Regions from separate parts of the Shewanella aestuarii genome, predicted to be linked through region 3. Evidence: predicted binding sites of a transcription regulator. Region 3 holds the regulator's gene; each other region holds the start of a gene.
What was found. The regulator sigma-54, encoded in region 3, starts transcription at its own class of promoters, with help from an activator protein. The targets are predictions, from matches to a motif close to GTTGGCACGNNNNTNGNNT.
Positions count from the first base shown of each region.

Region 1: a site for sigma-54 is predicted at 830-848, ahead of HBH39_RS12315 (YggN family protein). Genes of this name have one in related genera too.
Region 2: a site for sigma-54 is predicted at 995-1,013, ahead of HBH39_RS12230 (HAD-IIB family hydrolase). Genes of this name have one in related genera too.
Region 4: a site for sigma-54 is predicted at 1,275-1,293, ahead of HBH39_RS11095 (DUF3192 domain-containing protein). Genes of this name have one in related genera too.

Region 1 is NZ_CP050313.1:2,808,448-2,810,655, reverse strand. Features, by position in the region: gene glsB (glutaminase B) at 1-690, shown strand, start outside; gene HBH39_RS12315 (YggN family protein) at 915-1,748, shown strand; gene HBH39_RS12310 (LysR family transcriptional regulator) at 2,144-2,208, shown strand, end outside.
Region 2 is NZ_CP050313.1:2,792,946-2,795,153, reverse strand. Features, by position in the region: gene HBH39_RS12240 (YqgE/AlgH family protein) at 1-295, shown strand, start outside; gene ruvX (Holliday junction resolvase RuvX) at 340-762, shown strand; gene HBH39_RS12230 (HAD-IIB family hydrolase) at 1,062-1,937, shown strand; gene HBH39_RS12225 (glycosyl transferase) at 1,939-2,208, shown strand, end outside.
Region 3 is NZ_CP050313.1:525,514-527,721, forward strand. Features, by position in the region: gene hpf (ribosome hibernation promoting factor) at 1-105, opposite strand, end outside; gene HBH39_RS02485 (RNA polymerase factor sigma-54) at 131-1,612, opposite strand; gene lptB (LPS export ABC transporter ATP-binding protein) at 1,784-2,208, opposite strand, start outside.
Region 4 is NZ_CP050313.1:2,490,285-2,492,492, forward strand. Features, by position in the region: gene HBH39_RS11085 (GNAT family N-acetyltransferase) at 1-404, opposite strand, end outside; gene HBH39_RS11090 (DUF2789 domain-containing protein) at 571-816, shown strand; gene HBH39_RS11095 (DUF3192 domain-containing protein) at 820-1,206, opposite strand; gene HBH39_RS11100 (hypothetical protein) at 1,383-1,706, shown strand; gene HBH39_RS11105 (Zn-ribbon-containing protein) at 1,706-2,208, shown strand, end outside.

The DNA of each region.
Region 1 (2,208 bases), 1.7 Mb from region 3:
CTTTATCGAGAAGATGAGATTTGGAGTCGAGTCGGAAAAGAACCCTCAGGTCACTCTTTTAATTCACTTGTTCAAGTTGAGCTTGAGCGCGGTAAACCACGAAACCCCTTTATTAATGCCGGCGCATTAATTATTGCCGACTTACTTTATGCCCGAAGCGGTGCCCCCAAACAGCGAATGCTAGAAGTGGTTCGAAAACTCAGCCTTAACCCTCATATTAGTTACGACAAACAAGTGGCTGATTCTGAATTTGCCTTTAGCGCGCGTAATGCTGCAATTGCTTATTTAATGAAATCATTTGGCAACTTTAATGGTGACGTTGAGAAGGTGCTTAAAACTTACTTTCATTATTGTGCATTAAAGATGAACTGTGCTGATTTGTCCAAGGCCATGCTGTATTTAGCGAATCGTGGCAAAACCTTAGCTGGTGAGCAGTTAGTTTCTGCGGTACAAACTCGTCAATTAAATGCTTTGCTGGCTACCTCAGGTTTATATGACGGTGCAGGGGAGTTTGCATATCGAGTGGGCATGCCGGGCAAAAGTGGCGTTGGCGGAGGGATTATTGCCGTTATTCCTGGCGATATGTCTATTTGTGTATGGTCGCCTGAATTAGACTCAAATGGCAACTCGCTTGCGGGAACCGCCATGCTTGAGCACCTTTGTCAGCAACTCGGACGGTCAATTTTTTAACCTCTGTTGCGCCTTTCTTACTTCTTCTGTTAGTAAAATAAACCAATTAGTGGTTTATTTTACTATTTTGCTTTTCTATCAATTAATTTCAATAAAATAAAAATGCTATTATCATTATGATTTTAAATGATTTATTAAAGTTGGCATGCACTGTGCTCTGTAGTGTCTATCAATGAGTTAGTAATACTCAGTCATACAAACCGTGTTTAAAAAGGATTTATCTGATGACTTATAAAACGACTACAACACAGAAATTACTTAGCGGTATTGCATTATCAGGGATAGTGTTTGCTGCCGGAGCATTAACTCCAGCAACGGCTAAAATGTCATTTAATGATCAAAGTTGTAATGTCACCCTCAACTACGATGTGACGGTTGAGCCAAAATCATTGAAGGTGAGCGAAAATGGTGATGAGAAATATCGCATTGAAATGGGCAAGTTATTTGTTGAAGGCAAGCAAGTTGCGTTAACTGCTGAACAACAAGCGCTATTAACCCAATATACTGATGAAGTTTCACGTCAAGTCCCTGAAGTGATCGACTTAGTGGGCGATGTTGTCGGGATGGCAACTCAAGCGGTATCGATGGCATTAACGCCTTTATTTGGGGATTCTGCAGGCTCTCAAATAGATAAGTTAATGGCGGCTATTCAACAGCGAGTTGACTCTATGGCTTATCAGCAGGGCGATTTATTTTATCTAGGTTCTACAGAGTCATCTCTTGAGGAAACCTTCAATGAAGAGTTTGAGCAAGAGATGGAACAGATGATCAGCAACTCTTTAGGCTCAATTATGATGACCATGGGTAGCCATATCATGTCGTCAGAAGGCGGATCATTTGAAGATAAAATGAATGCATTTGCTAGTAAGATGGAAAATGTGGGTAAAGACATTGAGCTGCAAATGGAGTCTCAATCACAAGAAATTGAATCTCGGGCTATCGAAATATGTGGTGATTTTGAGCAGTTGATGGTTTTAGAGAACAAAGTAAGACAACAAATTCCACAAATTGCACCTTACGCGTTAGCAAATATTAAAGATAAGCCCCTTACTGAATAAAACGTTTTATTGTGTGTCACCTGACCTTCCCCTGCAATACCTATGTTGCAGGGGCTTTTTGTTGCCTATCTCTCATTCCTTGCGACCATTGTTGCAAACGTCAGTATTTGATGCCAAGTTTGTTCTGATAAAAAAATTGTCAATTATAAATATAGAGCTATATGACATTTTTTTGTTATACTCATAAAAATTATAAGAAAATTACATTTAATTCTAAATTTAGATACTTTTCGGATAATTAGCGTAATTTTGCTACATAAATTGATAATTCAAGCTGATGTGTTGTTTTATTAATTAACCGCACGGTATAAAGTTGACAAAATTGTACAGTGTAAAGTAGCAATGACTTTGCCGAAAATCGTTTTCAATGTCGTAAACAGCTTAAGGCGACTTTCATGTTAGAACTGTTAGAACCAATAGCCATTTTTACCCATGTAGCTCGCGCGGGTAGTTTCAGCGC
Region 2 (2,208 bases), 1.8 Mb from region 3:
ATCAGATTGGATAAACAGTCATAAAGTGAGTGACGATTGCATGTTAACCACCTCCCGCGATGTGTTATCTGCTATTGGTACCAAAAACTCGCCGAGCAATTATCTAGTGGCATTAGGTTATGCGGGGTGGGGCAAAGATCAACTAGAGCAAGAGTTAGCTGAAAATACCTGGCTAACCATTAAAGCCACGCCTGATCTGCTATATAACAAGAACCCTGAGCACTTGTGGGAAATCGCCTCTAAACAATTAGGTTTTGATATGTGGCAACTTTCTAATCAAGTTGGTCATGCTTAATAAGCACTGAAAAACACAACCTAGCACTTTTTAATGAGAAAACTATGCAACCACAAACCGTTTTAGGTTTTGACTATGGCACCAAAAGTATCGGCATTGCGATTGGGCAAGCGATAACCGGCAGTGCCAATCCATTAACCTCAATTAAAGCGGTTGATGGTATTCCAAACTGGGATGAGATTGAAAAGTTACTTAAAGAGTGGCAACCGGATTTAGTTGTGGTTGGCTTGCCATTAAATATGGATGGCACAGAACAAGAAATGACGAAACGGGCGCAAAAGTTTGCCAATCGAATAAATGGTCGATTTGGTGTGAAAGTGACAACCCAAGATGAACGATTAACCACAACTGATGCCAAAGCGCGCCTATTTGAATTAGGTGGTTTTAAAGCCTTAACCAAGGGGCAAGTTGATGCCATATCAGCGGTACTGATTATTGAAAGCTATTTTGAAAATCAGTATGGTTAGCCCATAAGTACCGGTTTAAAGTCAGCAATATACCTTTGAACATCTGAGCAGAAATGACACACCAATGCACCACAATGGTGCGCTTTTTGTATTTATCAACTTGCACTTATTAAGTGCAATCCAAATCTTAATGAAAGTATCGCTTTTATGATTAATCAACTTTTGTTAATTAATTTATGTGGTTAATGCTTTTTAAAAATATAATGAAAGCGCTATTTAAATTTTTATTCAATTTGGCACGCATAGTGAAACGTTAAATTTATCTTAGAGAGTTAGGTAAATTTGAAAAGGGATCCACTATGGCGACGCTACCACTTATTTTTACTGATATGGACGGCACACTGTTAGATCATTTCGACTACAGCTTTTCAAGTGCGATCAACGTCATCGAAGCGTTAAACGAACGCAAAATCCCCATCATTGCCAATACCAGCAAAACCTTTGCTGAAATGGAATCTATTCAACAAACTATTGGCTTTAATACGCCATTTATTTGTGAGAATGGCGCGGCTATCTATATCCCCAAAGGCTATTTTAAAACCCAGCCAGAAGATACTTTCTCGGAAGGTTATTACTGGGTTAAAACCTTCTGTCAGCCTCGTGAATACTGGCTTAAATTACTTAAAGATGAAGCAAAAGCGTTTGCTGATGATTACCTTGGTTTTGCTGAACTAAGCGCTGAAGCCTTATGTGAAATTACCGATCTGTCGCCAGAAAAAGCCAAACTGGCATTAGTGCGTCACTATTCAGAACCCCTTTTATGGCAAGGTGATGCTAAAGCAAAACAAGCATTTATTACCTTAATGCAAGATTGTGGCGCCACCATTTTACAAGGTGGTCGCTTTATTCATGTTGGTGGCGACAACGATAAAGGCAAAGCCATGAACTGGTTGGCTCAGCTTTATGCCGATGAGTACAACATCGCCGTACAAACCATTGCATTAGGTGATAGCGGCAACGACAACGCAATGCTTGAAGCTGCCGATATCGCAGTGCAAATTAAATCGCCAGCACATACCTTTCCACAACTTTCGGCCAAAAACAGCTGCATGAAAAGCACTGAGTTTGGCCCAAAAGGCTGGGCAGAATGTTTGCAAAACTTAATATTGTCAACGCAATCCAATTTAGCCCAAGCCAAAGCATCAATTTCACCAAAAACCATTAAGGAGGGATAAGATGGCTGATTTTTATCAAAATGGCATTGTCACCACATTACATAATCTTACCCAACGCACCCATGATGAGATGGAAAAAGACTTAATCAAGTTTTCTCAAACGCGTCCTTTAGGGTTAATTCTGCCATCGCTTTACTCTGAGTTAGAAGGCGAAGCATTACCGCAAATTATCAATAAACTGAAAGAGGTCCCTTATCTAAGTGAAATTGTCATTGGGTTAGACAGAGCTGATAAAGACCAGTATCAACAAGCGTTAGGCTTTTTTAATCAA
Region 3 (2,208 bases):
ATTGATCTGATCGAAATGTCGTTCAAGCTTTGTGAATTTTGTCGCGACATATTCTCGAAGTGACTCGGTAATTTCTACATGATGTCCTGATAAATTGATTTGCATATAGTTCCTCCAATCGCTTAGTAGGTTATAAACTCTTACGTTGGTTTGAGGGCGGGATCATCATCGCTTCACGATATTTCGCGATAGTACGACGCGCAACATTAATCCCTTGCTCGGCCAGCAGTTCGGCCATTTTACTATCGCTTAATGGCTTTTTCTGGTTTTCAGCCGCAACCAGCTTTTTAATAAATGCGCGGATTGCTGTTGAAGAGCATTCTCCGCCATCGTCAGTGCTAACGTGGCTAGAGAAAAAATATTTCAGTTCAAATAAACCCCGTGGGGTGTGCATGTATTTTTGGGTGGTAACCCGTGAAATGGTAGATTCATGCATTTCAACGGCTTCAGCAATATCATTTAACACCATAGGTTTCATGGCTTCTTCACCATATTCAAAGAAACCTTGTTGAAATTGCACAATGCAATTGGCGACTTTAAGTAAGGTGTCGTTGCGACTTTCTAAGCTTTTGATAAACCACTTGGCTTCTTGTAAATGGCCACGAATAAATTGGCTATCTGCTTGGTTTTTGGTACTGCGAGCCATTGAAGCATAGTGCTGATTAATACTAATTTTTGGCATGTTATCTGGGTTTAATTCAACTACCCAGCGGCCATTCTTTTTGGTCACTGATACATCTGGAATAACATAATCGTCATCAGGGGGGGAGATCATTGCCCCTGGACGCGGATTCAGTGATTGGATTAGCTCTATAGCTTCGCGTAAATCATCTTCTTTGAGCTTGGTTTTTCGCATTAAGGTGCGAAAATCTCGACCAGCGATCAAATCTAAATAGTCTTTGATCAACAGTTTTGCGTTTTCAATGTGCGGCGTGTCAGGGGCATATTGCATTAGTTGAATTAATAGACACTCACGCAAGTCTCGTGATGCCACGCCTATTGGGTCAAAATGCTGAATGCGCTTTAATACGGCTTCAACTTCGTCAAGCTCAATATTTTCATCGCCCATCGCCTCTAAAATATCTTCAGTGCTTTGGGTTAAGTAGCCTGTGTCATCAATGGCATCAATAATGGCTGTGGCAATGGCTAAGTCGGTTTCGGAAAATGGGGTTAGGTTTTTTTGCCATTCTAGATGTTCATATAAGCCTTCAGAGGTTTCACCTTGAAATGGCATATCATCACTTGGCAGGTTACCAGAACCTGAACCAGACATTGGCGATGCGGTATAGACTTCATCCCAAGAGGTGTCCATTGGGAGTTCATCTGGTAGTTGTTCTTTGGTTAGTGATTCTGCTGTATCGACGTTTGAGGTATCTCTTTCAACCGCAGATACCGAGACTTCATTGAAGTCGGTGTCAGATTGATCTTTTGACTTTTCAGTGTTTAATGGTGAAAACTCATCTTCCATTTCTAGTAGGGGATTTGAATCTAATGCCTGTTGAATTTCTTGCTGAAGCTCCAATGAAGATAACTGCAACAACCTAATCGCTTGTTGCAGCTGTGGGGTCATCGTTAGATGTTGACCCATTTTTAGTTGGAGTGAAGCTTTCATTACGACTAATCCCTAGATGAAATATGGTTTGCCACACAGATTATACAGTAATTCATTACTGAAATAGTTAATTAAAACTGAATGTTAGTTGTTATTTTATCCGTTAACATTGTGACTGTGAATCACTGATTGAATTTAATCATCGTTGATTTAAATTACACCTCAGATTAACTATAGCTTGAATTGTTCGCCTAAGTATACAGCCCGAACTTGCTGATTGTTTAGGATCTCTTCCGGTGTGCCTTCGGCAATCAAATTACCTTGGCTAACAATGTAAGCGCGTTCACATACATCAAGGGTTTCACGCACATTATGGTCGGTGATCAGTACCCCTAAACCACGATTTTTTAACTGTTGAATAATTTTCTTGATATCAATAACCGAGATGGGGTCTACCCCTGCAAAAGGTTCATCTAATAAGATAAACTTAGGGTTTGCCGCTAATGCTCGGGCGATTTCAACTCGACGACGTTCACCCCCCGATAATGCCATACCTTGGCTGTCTCGAATATGTGTAATGTGGAACTCTTCTAAAAGATGTTCAAGTTCTTCTAAACGTTGCTCATTACTGATTTCTTTGCGAGTTTGCAATACCG
Region 4 (2,208 bases), 2.0 Mb from region 3:
AAAATACCGCACTTTTCTGATGGTAAATGACTTAATAGACAAGACTCCTTTTGCATTAAACCTTGGGTAGATTTCCAACCAGTTCCTAGTACCATTTTTAAACGCCAATGCCAGTATCTCGACTCTCCAATTGGAATCTGCGATGTCACAACACACGCCACACCAATGAGTCGCTCACCGTCAAACCAGCCAATTAGAGGCTGTTCTTGCTGCCATAATTCATTTAATTCTTCTCGTATTGCGGCTCTAAGTTTCTGTTCATACAGACTTTTGTCTTCACCACCGAAAACATCAATAAAAAAAGGATCATCATGGTAAGCATTGTAAATAATTGAACTAGCGAGACGTAAATCTTCCGCAGTCAGATACACTGCGCGAAACTGCTCAAAGGTTGGGGTATCCATTTATCGTTGTCCTTTGACTAATTGATGTTCAGTTCTAACTTAGCAAGTTAACAACTTTGAAACAATCTGCAATTTTATTTCGATGTTCGATTTTGCATTTTTTACGAGAACAACCGATACTCAATCAACAATCAAGATTGATTAAAACCGACTGAATGGAAAATAAATGGATACGACTAAAACTAATTTAAACCATTTGTTTCAACAATTAGGTTTAAGTAATCGTCCTGAAGATATAACTATATTTATCGCGGCACATGCTTTAGATAAACATACTCTGTTGATTGATGCACCATTTTGGAATAGTGCTCAAAGAACATTTTTGACGGAGTCTTTACAGGAGGACGCCCAATGGTCTGAAGTCATTGACCAATTGGACGTCATGTTAAGGCAGAGTTCAAATAGCGAGTAGTGGCTAGATATTCTTATAAGCCGTATCACCCCAACCGACTAAAGTATTATTTTTAAAGACAACAGGAGTGCATTCGTTTTTAGTTGTTTTACCATCGCCTTCCACCCATTGGGTGCGATAAAACAAGACTTTCACTTCCTCTTTAGCATTAGCGTCATTTGCAGACTTGGTAAATGCCTCAGTAAACTCAGCCGCGCCCATGATCAATTGCACTTGATCCAACGCCATACCCAAATTTAACTTAGTTAAGTTGTCAATGTTTTTCTCTTGCTTAACTTCCCAGTAAAAGCGGTCTGCGCGAGACTCATGATCGCCTATATTTATCACACAACCCGTTAAACCTAGAGATAAAGAAGTAATTAGTGCGGCACCCATTAATTTTGATTTCATGTCATGTCCTTTTTGTTAGAATGTATATTAAAGAATAGCATAAATAGTTAATGCTAATATTTTACTACAAGCTAAAAATATGCCAACTTTTATCTATATGATTTTTAACAATAATGCGCAAGTAAGCAACATAGTTAGTGATTCTCACTACTTAAAATTAAGGAAATTCACTAAAAATGAGTTCAATTGAACAAGTGATTGCAGCAGCAAAAGCTATCGCAACTAATGGCCACACACCCAGCGTTGCATTGATAAAAAGTCGTGTTGGTAAAGTGCCTATGCCATTAATTGTTCAAGGCTTACAGCAATTTAAAGCCATGCCAAAATCGGAATGGCAAACCATACCCGAGTTTCAGGCACCTGTTACACAACAGGCTTCTCAAGACATGCCATCTATTGAAGAACTGTTAGCGCAGCAGCAACTCATGGTTGAACAAATCGAAATGTTAATTCAGCGTGTAACATCATTAGAGCAAGTTTTAGCAGGAAAAACTAATTAATGTTTGTAACTGAATTACGCTTTGAACCATTTGCCGACACTACGATTACTGCAGCCGAAAAAGCCATTAACCATTATTTGGAAGCCTTACGCGCTAATGGTCAAATCTTAGGGCGTGAATTTGCTGTCGCCTACAATGATGGTGAGTTTCGCGTGCGCTTAATGCAGCCAGAAAAGACCAGTTTGGCAAATAGGTATAACAGCCCTTGGGTCAAATCAGCCTTAAAAGGACTCACGGATGCAAAACTGCTCACCCCTCGAGAAAAATTTATAGGCCAAGATATTAATTCAGAAGTCAGCAATACAGAGCCTGTAAGCTGGCAATTGCTTTATACCAGTTATGTACATATGTGTTCGCCACTTCGCAGTGGTGATAATTTGCTGCCTATTCCGTTATACCAAATTCCTGCGACCTTTAACGGCGATCACAAGCGCATCATAAAATGGCAAAGCGAATGGCAGGCTTGCGATGAACTTCAAATGGCCGCAGCCACTAAAGCAGA